One region of the Cytobacillus oceanisediminis genome, then DNA from elsewhere that is predicted to be linked to it. Evidence: riboswitches for the same ligand, from Rfam matches in the RefSeq annotation. Region 1 holds a riboswitch; the other holds the start of a gene.
What was found. Region 1 has a riboswitch for cyclic di-AMP ahead of IRB79_RS18440 (potassium channel family protein). Riboswitches for the same ligand answer to the same signal wherever they lie in the genome.

Region 1 (8,796 bases):
TCGTCCTTAACAATCACAATATAATTATGTATAGCAGATTTTACGGATGGAATCATTCTTGTTTCAAAATTCATGCTGTCAAAGCGCTCAGGTGTTATATGTGCCTTAGATTTCTGGAAAGCCATCAGCTCATTGCATAAATCCCTGCAAAGGCTGATTTTGTCTTCTGTTATCACTTCATATTTTAAATTCATCCAATTCACCCCTTTAGTTATGATTTTATATTGGAATGCCTTCATTCGTCCAAAAAAAAGGGAAATTATCTTTGATAGAGAAATTAATTATAAAACTAATATAAAAAGAGGGACCATAATGATTAAGGAAATAAATATTAAAGATCGAAAAGCTGCTGAGCAGGTTCTAGGCGTACAGCTTCCCGCGTATAAAATTGAAGCTGAAATCATTGGATGTTCTGATTTACCGCCTTTGAAGGATACGGCTGATGCCTTGCGAATAACCGGAGAGACCTTCTTTGGGTATTTTATTGGTGAAAAATTATGCGGTGCGATATCGTTTAAAGAGGATAATAATATTTTAGATATTCATAGACTGATTGTACATCCTGAACATTTTAGAAAGGGAATTGCACAAAAGCTGCTGAACTTCATTGAACTGAGGCCGAAGATTGAAAAAATGATTGTCACAACAGGCTCTAAGAATACCCCTGCTGTCGCTTTTTATATAAAGAATGGTTTTAAAGAGCTTGAGAAAATTGAAATAAATGAATCACTGACTATTACTGCTTTTGAGAAATATTTATAAAATACTAAATGGTTAAGCGACTTCTGTTTGGAAGAATCGCTATTTTTAACAAAAATATGGAAATTTGTGATATGTTTTTATAAAGTCCGCTATTACTGTCCCGCAATTGCTTTAGGTCATTGGAATAATACCTTAAAGGGGAGTACTCATGTTAATTAGGAATGATGATAAAAGGTTAAGTTCTGTAATTAAAGATGTTGGTTTTTCTGGTGTCATACTTGTTAAAGAAAAGGAGGATATAATCCTTCAATTAGCAGAGGGGGATGCTGATAGAGCAAATGAAACCCCCAATAATCCAGGTACCAGGTTTGGCATCGCCTCCGGATGTAAGATTTTTACGGCGGTTGGCATTTGTCAATTGGTCGAGAATGGATTCATATCATTCGAAACAAGACTTAAAGATGTATTGGAGGATGTTTTTCCCTTCTTTGATGAGACAATTACCATTCATCACCTGTTAACCCATTCTTCTGGAGTGCCTGACTATTTTGATGAGTCAGTTATGGAGGATTTTGAGGACCTGTGGAAAGAAAGGCCAATGTACCTATTAAATCATCTTAGAGATTTTCTTCCTATGTTCCAGAATAAAAAGATGATGTTCAAGCCGGGGGAGAAATTTCATTATAATAATGCCGGATTTATACTTTTGGGTTTGATTATAGAGAAGAAGACAGGAATGAGTTTCCAGGATTATATCCAATCCCATATTTTTGAACCATGTGGAATGAAGGATTCAGGCTTTTTCCGATTTGACAATCTTCCTGAAAATACAGCAATTGGATATATAGATAATGAAGAAGGTGGGACATGGAGAACCAATATTTATTCATTGCCCATCAGAGGCGGTTCTGACGGAGGAGCCTATGTTACTGCTCAGGATATGATCTTATTTTGGGAAGCATTGTGTAATGATAAGCTTCTGAGCGAGGAGTATACAGAAAAGCTAATGACTCCGCATGCCAAAGCAGATGAGAATGAGTATTACGGCTACGGATTATGGATCAGCAAGAATAACGAAGCCATCTTCAAATATCACCTCATGGGCTATGACCCGGGAGTCAGCTTTCATTCTGCCTATTATCCTAAAAGCGGGATAACACTTGTGGTGCCATCAAATAAATCATATGGCCCCTTTACTATAATGAAAGAGATCGAAAAAGACTTTTAGAGAAGGTTAGATGTATATACCTATACAGACGCGCAGTGTTTGTATCTGATCTAATCTGTTTAAAAGGGAGTGCTATATGAATTTTAATTTAAGAGAAGCTATTGAGATTCTTGAACGTACACCCCATACGCTAGTTGCAATACTAAGCGGTCTTTCTTCGGAATGGCTTAATGGCAATGAAGGGGATGGCACGTGGAATGCAGCCGAAGTGGTTGATCATTTGATTGATGGGGAGGAGAAAAATTGGATTCCTCGACTGAAATTTATTCTGCAGGAAGGGGAAAGCAAGCCATTTCCTCCATTTGACCGTTTTGCTCATTTAAATGTGTCAGAGGATCTATCACTTGAAGAAAAGCTTGAAGTCTTTAAGACCCTTAGAATGAAGAATTTGGCCACACTTAGAGGTATAACTGATCTGGAAACTCATTTCGAAAAGAAAGGGCTTCATCCGGCATTTGGTCCAGTAAGAGTCAGGGAATTGATTTCCACTTGGGCTGTGCATGACCTTACGCATATTTCACAGATTTCAAGAGTATTGGCAAATAGGTACAGGACAGATGTTGGTCCTTGGATTGAGTATTTGGGCATTTTAAAAAAGTAAGCACTTTAAAATAAATTGCATCATTGTTAAGTATTGTAAAACTGTAAAGTTTTGGGACCAATACCTCATGCTATGGCCGAAGGTGTTCATTTATACTTGGAGATGATTGCGACTTTTCTGATTATTCATAAGTCCTTTCAAAAAAATATGGAGGCGACTGAATGCTGAATCGTAAGAAAAAAGGCCTGTTGTTAACTTTTATTCTGGTTACTGTCATTCTGACCGTGATGCAGCCCATTCAAAATTCAATAACCAGGGCAGCTGCCGGGGATGGCTCCTGGTCATCACCTTATTCCGTTTCACAGGGAATCAATACTCAAAACAGCTCTTCCAAAACGGTTCAAGGCTATGTGGTTGGACAGCCGACTGCGGCAAATACAGTTATTTCCAGCGGGTTTCCAAATGACTATGCTTTGGCCCTGGCGGATAGTCCATCAGAGACCAGCACAGCTAGGATGCTTTATGTTCAAATTCCTTTCACGTTTCGCTCAGCTTTCGGCTTAAAATCCAATCCATCTTTGATTGGAGAAAAAATCAAGGTAACCGGAACGCTTACCGCCTATTTTTCTCATCCGGGGCTAAAAGATGGGACGGCCTTCGAACAAGCTGGTGATGGAACAGCCGATCCCGGCCCTGAACCAGGAGGATATTATGATGCTGCAAACGGAAAAACAGGAAAGGCTTTAAAAACAGCCCTCCATACGATCATTGATGACCACACGGAAATTTCCTATTCGAATGTATGGGAAGCACTGCGCGAGACCGATGAAGATCCTGCCAATTCCAATAACGTCATTCTTTTGTATACTGGCCGCTCTCAGGGGAAATTCACCAATGGTTCTGGCGTCAATGATTGGAACAGGGAGCATGTTTGGGCAAAATCGCATGGGGATTTTGGTACAGCGATGGGTGCGGGAACAGACTTGCATCATTTGCGGCCAACAGATGCTTCTGTAAATAGCTCGAGAGGGAATCTTGACTTTGACCATGGGGGCACCCAGCATTCAGAGGCACTGGGAAACTACTATGATTCAGATTCCTGGGAACCTAGGGATGCAGTAAAAGGCGATGTTGCGAGGATGCTTTTTTATATGGCTGTCCGTTATGAAGGAGACAGCGGAGAAGTGGATCTGGAGCTAAACAATCAGGTCAATAATGGCTCTGCTCCTTATCATGGCAAAATGTCTGTCCTGCTTCAATGGCATAAGGAAGATCCAGTAGACGATAACGAGCGGAGAAGAAACGAAATCATCTATTCTGATTACCAGCATAACCGCAATCCATTTATAGATCATCCCGAGTGGGCAACAGCGATTTGGGAATAATCATAGGGAAAGCACTTTCCGTTACAGGGAAGTGCTTTTTATTTTACCTGCTATGTAAAAAAAGATTGACAAGAGATTACCATGGGAGTAATTTATATTTATTAATTTCATAGTAAACCTTTTTGCTGAATCATTAAGAGCGGGGGAACCAATTTTGATAAACCTTGTTTATCTTGGGGTGAATCTTAGCATATTAAAGCTAAGAAGGGATACTCTCAATCCCTAATCCGACAGCTAACTCCGTAAGCCGAATCGAGAGAAGGGTTGATGGAAACCATTGGCCATTCTTTTTTTAAGAGTGGTTTTTTTGTGTTCATTTTCAAAAAGAAGGGAATTTCTTCAATGAAAAAACAGTATGCTGTATTTGGTTTAGGCCGCTTTGGCGGAAGTCTCGTAAAGGAATTTCATGAATTGGGAGTGGAAGTGCTCGCAATTGATGTCGATCAGGAGAAAGTGAATCAATACGCACAGTTTGTGACATATGCGGTTCAAATCAATGGTATTGATGAAGCTGCGATAAAGCAATCAGGGATAAAAAATATTGATCACGCTTTTGTTTCATTTGGTGAAAACATTGAATCCAGCATATTGACATCCCTGTTATTAAAAGAAATGGGGATTCCGAAGGTATGGGCAAAGGCACATAATGAGTACCATGCCAGGGTGCTCGATAAAATTGGCGTCGATCGTGTTATCCATCCGGAGCGGGATATGGCAAAGCGGATTGCCCACCATATTGTTTCGGAAAAAATGATCGATTATATTGAGCTGTCTGAAGATTACAGTATGGTAGAGATAGTGGCTTCAGATAAAATAGCCAATAAATCCCTATCAGAATTGAATATACGGGCTAAGTATGGCTGTAATATCGTGGGGATTCAGCGCGGGAAGGAAATAATCGTTACTCCGCCAGCTGAAGAGGTTATTTTAAAGGGAGACGTCCTGATTGTAATGGGACACAATAAAGGAATTGGCAGATTTGAGAGGCATGGAGTATAAGCTTTTTCAATGATGTTACCATTACCATTTTAATGAGGAGATTATGGACCATGTACAAAGAAACCAGAAGGACAAGAAGAATTGAGCGCCCCAGCGCATGGATCAGGATGAATCCTGCACAGGCTTTGTCTGTTGGCTTTTTAATTCTAATAGCCATTGGCACCCTGCTGCTTATGCTGCCTTTTTCGACTAGTGACAGGCATCATTTATCGTTTATTGATGCATTATTTGAAGCGACTTCTGCTGTATGTGTAACAGGTTTAGTCGTCGTGGATACACAAACAACTTTTACTGTTTTTGGCCAGGTAGTTCTTATGGCTCTTATACAAATAGGCGGACTTGGTTTTATGACCTTTGGAGTTCTCATTGCCATTATGCTTGGGAAAAGTATTGGCTTAAAAGGAAGGCTGATGATACAGGAATCATTAAATCAGCTTACAATTGAAGGGATGGTCCGACTCGTAAAATTCGTAGTGGCTTTTACTCTGATTGTAGAAGCAATTGGTGCCATCATTTTGGCTGTTCGCTGGGCTGAAGATTTTGGATTTCCGCAATCTTTATATTATGGGGCTTTTCATTCGGTCTCAGCTTTTAATAATGCCGGGTTTGATATTATGGGCGACTTTAGCAGTGTTACGGGTTATGCAGGGGACTTTACTGTCATTATGACGTTAAGCTCGCTGTTTATCATCGGGGGGATTGGCTATATCGTGCTGCTTGATTTAAAAATCAATAAAAGCTTACGGAAACTTTCTCTCCATACGAAACTGGTTTTGCTGATGACACTGATTCTAAATATTTTAGGCACAGTTTTCATATTTCTTTTAGAATTCAATAATCCCGCGACAATTGGTGACTTGGGAATGAAGGAAAAACTTTTAGGATCTTATTTTCATGGAGTCGTTCCAAGAACCGCTGGCTTTAATTCGCTTAATACAGGTGAGCTGACAATGGGCTCTCAGCTTATAACCATGCTTCTAATGTTTATTGGCGGAGGATCAGGCGGAACGGCAGGAGGCATTAAAGTAACAACCTTTGCTTTGATCCTGCTTGCTGTCAGAGCTCTCATTAAAGAAGATGAAGAAGTTAATCTGATGGGCAGAAGAATCCCGAAGGAATTAATTTTTCGGGCCTTTACGATTACAGTGTACTCTATGGGATTAATAGCATTGGTTCTATTTCTTCTTTCTTTAACAGAAAATGCACCGCTGAATATGCTTCTATTTGAAGTGATTTCTGCTTTCGGCACTGTTGGGATGTCTCTTGGATTAACCACGGAACTTAGTACACTCGGCAAGGCATTAATTTCTTTCATGATGTTTGCAGGCAGGGTGGGTCCTTTAACTCTTGCTTTCGCACTTGCCAGAAGAAGAGAGAAAGCTAATTTTAAATATGCTGAAGAAAAAATCATGATTGGATAAGTGAAGGAAAGTTATCTGGTGTATTAGACAGATTTCAATAAAATGCCACCATAAAGAGGATAGGGGATTTTAAATGAAAACCAGATTTAATGACTATATAAGCATTAAGATCCATCAAACAGACCTGAACTTAACAAGCTATATTAAGACTAAATTAGCCCACTTAAATATTGCCCCTGAGCAGAACCTTATTCTTATGCTTCTCTGGGAAGAAGACGGATTAAGCCAAAACGAAATTTCCAGGCGGCTGGATAAAGATAAATCCAACATTACCAGAATGCTGAGCAGTCTTGAAAAGAAAGGGTTTATCAAAAAAAGCATGAATAAGGAAGACAGCAGATCTCTGAATGTCTATCTAACTGAAAGCGGCAAAAATCTCAGTGAGCATGTATATCCAATCACAGAGGAATTTCACTCGATCGTCACATCGGGTATTACGAAGGAAGAGCTGAGAATTGTTGACGATGTTTTAACGAAAATGAGAAGAAATGTGGAGGGTAAAAATTAAAATTAAGATTGTGGCCGGTGCAGGATAGAGTGGGATGCTCTTCCTGTTTTTTTGTGAAGGTCTTGAAGCCGAAAAATCTTGGAGCGAGGGGAAAATGGTCGCCATGAGGTTGTCATGAAGCCGAAAATGAGAGGAGCGGAAAGAAAACGGTCGCCATGGAATCTATAAGAATTTAAAACGGCACTCTAAAGAGAATCAGTTTATGTGCAATTTAAACATTTGAACCATCTGAATTACCAGGTAAATCGATTCAGTTCCTTCATTAATAATAGTATAATAAATTACTAACAGGTTTGCATATGAGACTTTATTTAAAATTGTTGGAAATGAAGCAATAAAGACGACAGAGGGGCAGCAGATTCGATATAATTATGAAGTCCCCGAAATATGCAGGAAGGGGAAGGGAAAGCAATATATACTGCCATTAGAGTTTTTAAAGAAAAATCAGAAGGAAGTTTGATCAGGTGAAACTCATCAACAAACTATTCTCAAAGCAAAAAACGGCTTCGGTTGAATTTTGTCAGCGGAATCTGGATGAATTTTTAAAAGAAGAAAGTTTTGCTGCATTTAATCAATTTCTGAGCCAGAAGAATATTAACTATAAAGAATACGAATGCCAGAGCAGATGCAAAGAATGCAGGCAATCACCCTATGCCCTGGTAGACGGGAAACTGATTGCAGCGGAGAATTCGGATGAATTATTGATAAAACTGAAAGAAGAAGTAAAGAAATAAAAGGAATCGGAGCATGCAATCCGATTCCTTTTTTCATACAATATTCAAATTAATGTCTGAATAATTTTTCTGGGGTAACCCTGAATAGTTTACGGCTGCTCAAAATAAAAAAATGAACATATTCAGGGTGATGCATTTAGTGCATCGCTCTTTTTTTGGAGGTACATTGAGAATGCGAATGTACAAATTAATCTATTATTGATCCTGAAAGAGCAGCGACTCATTCATATAAAAAAGAAGGAGCATCATTGCTCCTTCCCTGCACCCAGATCTTCTGCCAATTCGATAATCGCTTTGTTGATTCTCCAGATGAAATATAGGTGATGAATCAAATCACGCTGGGATTGCTGCCTTGCTGGTGCCAATCGTTCAATTTGTTCCCTTTCATTTTCAAGACTATAGACAAGCATGCCGTCTCCGCTGTCTTTAATGAGATCCATTAATGTCTCAATATTTAATTCAAGCTTTTCTTCAATCCTTATAAAAACATCGACCAGCTCATCGGGATAGTCGAATCCTTTTCGGTAGGAGGAAGCCACAAGGTGTCTTGCATAGTAATTGATGGCTGAAAATAGTGTAATCCATCTGTTAACATCAGCATGGCGCGGGGATCCGGGTTTCTTTATCAGGGATTGCGCTTCAACATTTATAGTTTTAAGTTTTTGATCCAATAAGAAGCCTTTGCCTGAAAGCTCCTTAACGTTCACATCTTCCCGGAAGCTTCGCACATACTCAGTGACATACGGTTTCAGTTCTTGAAGGTAATCATTTATGGTATCCGCCACTTTTTCCTTCGTTTTCTTTGGGAAAATAAATAAGGAAACTCCGAATGCAATGCCGGCACCGGCAATTGTATCGATAACTCTTGCACTGATAAGGGAAAATGTAATTCCTCCCAGTAAAAGGTCATACATAAAAGCAACCAGCATCGTTATAAACATGCTCATTAACGTATAGGAGACCTCAAACAAATAAAAGGCGAAAAAAACCGCTGCAAAAATCAGCGTAATTTCCAGGACGGAATGGCCGCTGACCATTCTTGCAAGTGTAAATCCAATTACTGCTCCAATAATTGTTCCAACCGAACGCTGAAAACCTTTCGTATAAATGCGCCCGATCGATTCCGTTCCGAGCAAAACAATAAAAGCTGTTAAAAGAACCCAATAAGGCTGGTCAGGCGAAAGAATCTGGCCGGCAATGATGGAAATGATTGCAGCAGTCAATGCCTGAAAAGCTTTTTTGGTGGAAGGTTTGATGCCCTTATCTTCTTCAGATGGT
Region 2 (8,796 bases), 2.5 Mb from region 1:
CTCACGTTGGTTTCCTGTTTTTCTGTCCGAACTATCTCCATCTTCGGACTCGTTCACGTTGGTTTCCTGTTTTTCTGTCCGAACTAGCTCCACCTTCGGACTCATTCACGTTGGTTTCCCGCTTTTCTGTCCGAACTAGCTCCACCTTCGGACTCTCTCACGTTGATTTCCTGTTTTTCTGTCCGAACCTGCTCCACCTTCGGACTCTCTCACGTTGATTTCCCGCTTTTCTGTCCGAACCTGCTCCATCTTCGGACTCGTTCACGTTGGTTTCCTGTTTTTCTGTCCGAACCTGCTCCACCTTCGGACTCTCTCACGTTGGTTTCCTGTTTTTCTGTCCGAACCTGCTCCACCTTCGGACTCTCTCACGTTGATTTCCCGTTTTTCTGTCCGAACCTGCTCCACCTTCGGACTCATTCACGTTGGTTTCCCGCTTTTCTGTCCGAACTAGCTCCACCTTCGGACTCTCTCACGTTGATTTCCCGCTTTTCTGTCCAAACCTGCTCCACCTTCGGACTTTCTCATTGATTTCCCGCTTTTCTGTCCAAACCTGCTCCATCTTCGGACTCGTTCACGTTGATTTCCCGCTTTTCTGTCCAAACCTGCTCCACCTTCGGACTCGTTCACGTTGATTTCCCGCTTTTCTGTCCGAACTTGCTCCATCTTCGGACTCATTCACGTTGGTTTCCCGCTTTTCTGTCCGAACCTGCTCCATCTTCCTCTCTTTATGGAATGCCACAAAGAAACAAAAAAACACTAACAAATACGCTGCCATTTGTTAGTGTTTTCCAATTTATTATGAAGCTTGTTGCTCAAATCTTTCTTCTGCTGGAGGGTTAAATTGACCTTCCCACTTAGCAATAACAATCGCCGCCAGTGAGTTCCCCACCACGTTAACGGCTGTTCGGCCCATATCAAGGATACGGTCGATGCCGGCAATAAAGGCAAGGCCTTCTGCAGGCAATCCGATTGTGCTGAATGTAGCCAGCAGCACGACAAAGGATACGCCCGGCACTCCCGCCATTCCTTTCGATGTAACCATCAGTACTAACATTAACGTAATTTGCTGCCCTATGCTTAATTCTATTCCAAACATCTGTGCAATAAATAAAGAGGCAATGGCCTGATATAAAACGGATCCGTCCAGGTTAAAAGAGTAGCCTGTTGGAATAACGAATGACGAAATATGTTTCGGGCTTCCCGCTTTCTCCATTTTGTCCATGATTCTCGGAAGCACTGTTTCAGAACTTGCAGTTGAAAATGCCAAAATCAATTCTTCTTTAATCATCTTCAATAATTTAAAGATGCTGAACCCGACAACTTTGGCCATTATCCCTAACACAACTAGAACAAAGAATATCATGGCTCCATATACAGTAAGTGCCAGCTTGCCCAATGGAATCAATGAGGCAAAACCATACTTGGAAATTGTTACACCAATTAAGGCAAATACTCCGATTGGTGCATACTTCATAAATAGGTTTGTCACATAGAACATGGCCTTTGCCGTGCCTTCGAAAAATCTCAGAACTGGTTTTCCCTTTTCCCCAATTGCTGCAATTCCGAGGCCAAATACAACGGCAAAGAAGATAATCGCCAGCATATCTCCTTCAACCATGGCTTGTACAGGATTAGTAGGTACGATATGCAAAAATGTATCCGCTATCGACTTGCCCTCCTGCTCTTTATTGGTTTCGACATAGCTTGAAATGTCACTTTGCTGCAGGCTGTCCATATTCAGGCCGGCACCAGGCTGAATCACATTGCCGGCAATCAGGCCAACCACAATGGCAACCATGGTCATGCCGATAAAATAAGCCAATGATTTCCCGCCAAGCTTACCAACGGACTTTATGTCTCCAACACCAGCAATGGCAACAATAATCGTTGATAGTACAATGGGAACCACGATCATTTTGATTAAGCGGATAAAAAGATCGCCAAACGGCTGCAGGACACTTTGCGCCGTTTCACTTCCATAGAAAATACCACCAACCGCAATCCCTAAAATAAGACCGATGAAAATTTGAGTGGCTAAACTTAATTTAATTTTTTTCATCAATTACCCTACCTTCTTGTTTAGTTTTATACGTGCTGCGCAGGCAAGGGAAACAAAGATGATCCTGATAAAAAAGAAAATCGCCAAAAATACGGATTTTGTCAATTCACACTATTTCATATTCTCTTATGTTTCCTTAAACGCTGACGAGGTTAGCTTTCGGGTTAGGACTGTGGAAACAGTAAGCCCTTCCATAGATAGGATTCACCCCAAGCGGAAACTCCGCTGTAAATATTGGGTCCCCCGTTCTTAAAATAAGATTAAGCATACATCACTAGATTATTATATTATTTCGAGATAATTTTTGTAAACAGTTAAGTATTACCGGCAGAGCTTGAGCTTTCATAGGAGTATCAGCCAATATTGAACAAAATTGTCCCTTTGACACCAAAAAAGAGCTGAAATTCAATGAGTTTTCAGCTCTTGCACTTGTTATAGGAAATCAATATTAATAACAAAGATAAATATAAGCACTATAACGAATAAAGCTATACTTACTGACCACCATCTTATTTTTACTTTTGTCAGTAAACGGTCAATGATGAAAAAAGAGACAGCTGAAACAAGACTAAGCTCTTTTAACACTGAACCAAATAAACAATGGAAAAAAAAGGAGGCAATTTCACGATTAGTGTTTGAAGTGAAAAGCTTCTTGCTCAACCAGTCACTGAATCTGGAATTGATTACTCCATAAGTAACGACAAACATAAAGTTTAAATAATATAAATTTACAAATGAATTCATATCAAAGCCGGTTAGCACTGAAAAAATCAGTGCAAATAACACACTGCTAAAAATGGACGCTAAGATTTTTCTCCCTAAAATAATAGACATTTCCCACCTCATCCTTTATGGAGGCTGCATAATAAAAAGTAAGCTTATTAAGTTGAATTTACAATAATCAAACTTTTTATAAGCAAAACAAAAAAAGCATTTGGCTCCGCCTGCGCCAAATACAATGATAGCCACACATGCTATCCCCGCTTAATCTAAATTAGCATCTTTGTATTAATAATATTGAACGAGCTTGTAAACCTTTTATTAAAATTCCCAGGTCGATAACACTCACCTTTAGCTTTAAAATACCTCAATCAATATGAAATAAAAATTCTATCGTTTTGCTAAATGCTTCTTGTTCTGATTTTGCATCATATCTAGAGGAATAAGGGTCACTGAATCCATGTTTTCCTGTAAATTTATGTACTTCAATTTTCTTTTTTTCCAAGGTTAATAGTACCTCGTCAACATTAAAAGACTGCTCTTCCTCCGGAAAGAATAGCATTGCAGGACACTTGGGTGTCAACTCCACATAGTCCCTAATCCGGGAACCGTAGTAGCCAACTATTCCATCAATACCATCCTCCTCACAGCACAGCCAGGCAACTGTGGCACCTACACTGAAACCAATGATAAATATTTTTTCGTATTCACCTTTAACATCTGATAATAAACCTTTGATTTTTTGGGCAGTACTGGCGAATCCTACATGATCCATAAAATGACGGTAAGCGGCTTCCTCTTGAGAATATTCAAAAGGTGTCTCTCGCTCTAATAAATTTGGGCAAGTCACATCAAAACCCTGCTTTGATAATAATTCGCAAAAACTCTTAATATGTTGATTTATTCCATAGATTTCGTGGATTACGAGGATTAACGAATTAGAATTACTCTGTCTTTTCATGATTGTGTCCCTTATTCTCCATATTTCTTCTCCCATTCACGACCCATTCTTTATCTTTATCCCATTCAAAAAGGTATTCTATATTTAAATGATTTATTCCTTCATCATCTAAACACCCCTTTAAATAAAAAAAGCCGCCTATTTGGCAGCTAGACTTGAAGCAATGCACCAATATAAAATTAAATACAAGCTTCATATTCAGTTTTGAGGTTATTGATGATCGTCTGAACAGGCAATATTTCGTTAATTTCATGGACTCTTGCCCCCGCAAATACGAGACCATTCTCGCAGTCCCCATCCATGGAAGTTATCAAGGAATCCATTGTGCAAAAGCGATAAGAGCAGTTTTTCAGGCAATCGATACATTTCTTTATTTTCACCTTTTTATTGTCAGATATCTGCTCTGTAAAGTGGTTCTTAATGGCACGGCCTTCCAGCCCTACGGTGGTTTTCACCATGACGATATCTTCCTGTTTGGCATGGACATACTTTTCTTTGAAGGATAATGGTGCATCACATTCTTGACTTGCGACAAATCTTGTTCCCATCTGAACACCGGAAGCACCGATATGAATGGCATGAGCGATATCTCTTCCTGTCATAATCCCTCCAGCAGCAATGACAGGAATCTTAACTGCTTCCACGACTTCCTGTAAAATATCAAACAGCGGTCTTTCAGTTCCTAAATGTCCTCCTGCTTCATTGCCCTCGACCACAACGGCAGAAGCACCAAGCCGTTCTGACATTTTGGCCAGCCTAGCAGATGACACAATCGAGATGACCGGTGTGCCAGATTCTTTGCCCCAGCTGTACATATCTCTTGATATTCCAGCACCTGAAATAATGAAATCAGCCTTTTCCTCAATCGCTGCTTTCATTTTTTCAGCAAAATCATTCATGGCAAAAAGAACATTCACCCCAATATAGCCCTCACCCTTGATAGATGCCTTAGCCTTTCTTATATGCAATCTTAAATCTTCGATGCTAATTCCTGTTCCAGAAATAGTTCCAATCCCCCCGGCATTCGCAACAGCTGACGACAGACCACTTAAAGAAATACCTACGCCCATACCACCTTGCATGATTGGAAATTTTGGCTTCATATGACCAATTCTTAATTGTGGAAATCTCAAAAGAATACCCCATTTCAACGTCGAATTATTTCTTCTCCATTATTGTGCGAATGGGGGTCAGTTGAATAGTTATAAATATAATACCTGATACTAAAATCAGGTGGTAATTTAGCGATTGTCACAAAATGTTCAAGAAAGGCCAAATAACTCTTTTTATCGTATGTTAGATTTAACAGGAATCATCACAACTTATCCTTTTCTTTGGTAGTTACTATACTATAAGAAATATTGAGTTTATCCCAAACCCAAGCTTGAAAGATTTCTTCTAATTCTTTTTCTAAGGCATTATCATCCATATTCTCGTCAATGCCTAATTTTTCAAAAGTAAATGTCTCTGTCGCCTCAGCACCCTCATACTGGGTACTGCTAAATGAGAAAGTAACCGTTCTTCCCATAGTGTTTCCCCCTATATTAAATCAGCAGTATCCATTCAAAATCCTTACGCCATTAGGGTCCACTAATGGTTTCGATGAGAAACCCTTTAAAACAGCTTCCCTGATTGTAACTGTCTCACCAATTACCGATTTAATTGAGCTGACAGGTTTTCCAAACATAATGGAAAGGTCATCTTCTAACCCCGTTTTCTTTGTTTCTAATCTTAATTCTTCTATTTTTATGTTATCAGTCATCGAATCTACTATATCTTTGTTTGTTTGAAGTTCTATCCTAAAAGAATAAGGGGTTGTAATAAACGTTCTTCGTTCCCCCCTATCAACAGTCCAATCCATATTATCTGCATTTTGACATATAAGCTCTTGTTCTTTTTCAGATACCCAAAAGCCTATATGGTCAAATATTACCTTCTTTCCATATCCAAAAGTGATATTTACGGTCCCTTTTCTTGCTTCGATTATACGAAAAAGGATTTTCTTCTCCCGGAAGTCGTCCCACACTAAAGGAGGATCAAAGTTCTGAAAAACCCCCTGGTATTTTCCAATTCGCTGATATATAAGAAAGCCGTTATTTACGTAAAATCTTTCTGTTTCCTCCACATGCGGAGTCCAAAAATGATAATGAAAAAGCACAGACATCACCTCTTTATTAAGCTCATTACCTACATATTCAATAAAAAAGCTATTTCTCCTTTGCAGGCAATTCCTCGACTATTCACGAGTGCTGATACCGTTGACCATTGCCAGATAACTTAATAAAATGAAAACATCCCAAATTGGAGGTTTTTGTTTGTTGAATTTATGTTTAGAGCTGGAGGAGTAACACTTTCTTCATGGCTGCCTGCATGAGAAAGTGCCATTTATATCGAACTTTATAAATCACTTATAGAACAGGAGACTATAAATGGATATTTTAATTCGGCAAGAACTCCCTGCAGACTATCATTCCACGGAAGGAATGATCAAAAAAGCTTTTTTAAATGAAGAATACAGCGACAAGACAGAACATTTCCTTGTTAAAAGAATCAGAAATTCAGACGCATTTATTCCGGAGCTTTCTTTAGTAGCGTTAACTCAGGCTAAGGAGGTTGTGGGTCACATACTTCTATCAAAAATCACCATAGCTGATGGCGGGAAAGCTGCAGATTCTCTGGCACTTGCCCCCGTTTCTGTTGCTCCCGGTTATCAAGGAAAAGGCATCGGCAGTCAATTAATTCGAACTGCACTTAACAAGGCAAAAGCGGCCGGATATCAATCCATAGTCGTGCTAGGTCATAAGGATTACTATCCAAAGTTCGGCTTTAAGCCAGCCAGCCTTTGGAATATCCAGGCTCCGTTTGAAGTACCTGACGAAGTGTTCATGGCTCTGGAATTGACGGAGAATGCTCTTAAAAACGCTGCCGGTGTTGTCCATTATTCAAAAGCTTTTTCAGAATAAGAGGCTGGATAAAAAAAGAGCTGCCGATCAACAAGCTTGATCGGCAGCTCTTGTACCTATTTATTGATAAAGGCATTGCAATGGAACTTATTCTGTAAATTCCCAAGCAGGATTCCAAACCACTTCCCACAAATGCCCATCTGGGTCTTGGAAGTATCCAGAATATCCACCCCAAAAGGTGTCTTGAGCTTGAACCGTAATAACTGCACCCGCACTCTCAGCCTGTTCCATTACCGTATCTACCTCTTCTTTACTCCCAACATTATGCCCAATTGTAAATTCAGTTGGGCTTATTCCTGTCTGCTTCATGCTTGTGTCATGAGCGATATCTTTACGATTCCAAATTGCCAGTTTTAATCCTGATTGCAGATCAAAAAACGCCACAGCACCATGCTCGAATTCTCTTCCTACTATCCCCTGTGTTGGAAGTCCAAGACCCTTCTGATAGAAATGTAAGGACCTTTCTAAATCATCTACACCTAATGTGATAACTGAAATTCGTGGTTTCATATAAGACCTCCCAATAAACTCGTATAAATAAAACTTCAAATCTTTGCGAAGAAGATCATAATAAAGCATAATCATTCATTTATATCGTAAATCAATTGATCGAATAACTCCCCATCCACATAAAGCAAAATGGCCCATTCTCCCTTTTTAGGAATTTTAACAGATGATGGTGTATGCGCATCTGCCCCGTTGTTTGGACCATAAGCACGAATGGTCCATCCCATTCCATTCGTTAAAATTTGATGGACAGTTTGCGATTCTTTATGAAATCCAACAATCGTCAGATCTGCATCTTCAACTCCCCAAAGATGCCACATCCACTTTTGGCCGTTTAGACTTGGCATGCCAGCGCCTATCACACCGGACTTGTTTTCATTTCCGATAATGCCCCTGTCACCGAACTCCACAGCTTTTCTCTCCCAATCAATAGTGTCAAAATCGCTCTCTTGAACAAAATCTGGTATGTCCTCTGGCAGAGTAATAGGGGCGTCTTTCTCTTTTTCAGCCACACTGACAACTACATCCCCATAGGCTTTGCCATCCAGATACACTTCATACTTCCACAGGCCTTCGTAAGGAAGTGTGAATGTAGTCGTAAAACGCTGCAAACCTGGGTATCCAGGAGATGGTTCTGTTATTTCTTGATGAGGTAAAACTTGTATTCTTTCACCAGTTTCTTTATGAAAGGCAGAAATGGAAAGTTCTTTTCCTTTATAAGTGTCAAAAGGCTCTGCGAAACTAAAAATATAGCCATAAGGCGTTGTTGCTTTCAGATTAGGATCGGGTAATATGCTAAATTTTATATTTTGATTCACCTTATATTCATGCCGTATTTCCCATTCATTATTCATGCCGCCACTTATCTTTTCGGGATCTTGCCTGATCAAAATCTCAGTTGAAACGAAGAAGGCTAAGAGACAGATGGCAAAAGTGGAAATGGCGAATATAACGAATTTATTGGGTCTGTTTGGCTTCACTCTTCTATATGTATGGACAGCTTTTCTAATATTCATTTTTTGAAATTCCGTAAAGTGGTCACCTTTGTGAGTCGTCGAGTCCATCGCCCTCCGCAGCTGCTTAAGCTTGCTCTCCATTATATCCCCACCTCTCCATCATTTTTTTCAGTTTCAACCTGCCTCTGCTCAGTCTGGTTTTGATCGTATTGTGGTTCACGCCTAATATTCCTTGGATCTCTTCAATCGAACATTCTTCATAATAATAGAGAGTAACCACTTCCCGGTACTTTACAGGCAAAGACAATACACATAAGGAAAGAAATTCTTCCTCGCTGCGCTTCAGCAGATCCTTTTCCGGCGACAATTCTTTTGAAGAAAAAAGAGCAAACAGGCTTGAATTCATCACTACTTTTCGAAACGCATAACTCTTCAAGACATCTTTTGATTTATTAATAGTCAATCGATAAATCCATGATTTAAAGGAGATCACTTCATCGATTTTGTCAAAATTTTTGTAGCACGCAATGAATACATCCTGAACAATATCTTCCGCCAGCTTCCAGTCCTTCACATAGTTATAAACCAGCTTTGTGAGCCTTTCACCGTACTCATCCATGATAAACTCCA

Region 2: another riboswitch for cyclic di-AMP. It lies ahead of IRB79_RS04540 (cation:dicarboxylate symporter family transporter); the one in region 1 lies ahead of IRB79_RS18440 (potassium channel family protein).

What each region holds. Positions count from the first base shown of each region.
Region 1 is NZ_CP065511.1:3,692,293-3,701,088, reverse strand. Features, by position in the region: gene IRB79_RS18465 (GNAT family N-acetyltransferase) at 1-194, opposite strand, end outside; gene IRB79_RS18460 (GNAT family N-acetyltransferase) at 313-762, shown strand; gene IRB79_RS18455 (serine hydrolase domain-containing protein) at 911-1,930, shown strand; gene IRB79_RS18450 (DinB family protein) at 2,007-2,531, shown strand; gene IRB79_RS18445 (endonuclease) at 2,693-3,856, shown strand; cyclic di-AMP (ydaO/yuaA leader) riboswitch at 3,970-4,120, shown strand; gene IRB79_RS18440 (potassium channel family protein) at 4,199-4,855, shown strand; gene IRB79_RS18435 (TrkH family potassium uptake protein) at 4,906-6,276, shown strand; gene IRB79_RS18430 (MarR family winged helix-turn-helix transcriptional regulator) at 6,350-6,784, shown strand; gene IRB79_RS18425 (DUF1450 domain-containing protein) at 7,249-7,518, shown strand; gene IRB79_RS18420 (FUSC family protein) at 7,764-8,796, opposite strand, start outside.
Region 2 is NZ_CP065511.1:859,649-868,444, reverse strand. Features, by position in the region: gene IRB79_RS04545 (hypothetical protein) at 448-663, opposite strand; gene IRB79_RS04540 (cation:dicarboxylate symporter family transporter) at 797-2,059, opposite strand; cyclic di-AMP (ydaO/yuaA leader) riboswitch at 2,186-2,336, opposite strand; gene IRB79_RS04535 (hypothetical protein) at 2,492-2,893, opposite strand; gene IRB79_RS04530 (dienelactone hydrolase family protein) at 3,147-3,743, opposite strand; gene IRB79_RS04525 (NAD(P)H-dependent flavin oxidoreductase) at 3,920-4,891, opposite strand; gene IRB79_RS04520 (DUF7167 family protein) at 5,056-5,268, opposite strand; gene IRB79_RS04515 (hypothetical protein) at 5,290-5,898, opposite strand; gene IRB79_RS04510 (GNAT family N-acetyltransferase) at 6,170-6,703, shown strand; gene IRB79_RS04505 (VOC family protein) at 6,791-7,213, opposite strand; gene IRB79_RS04500 (DUF4871 domain-containing protein) at 7,285-8,307, opposite strand; gene IRB79_RS04495 (sigma-70 family RNA polymerase sigma factor) at 8,291-8,796, opposite strand, start outside.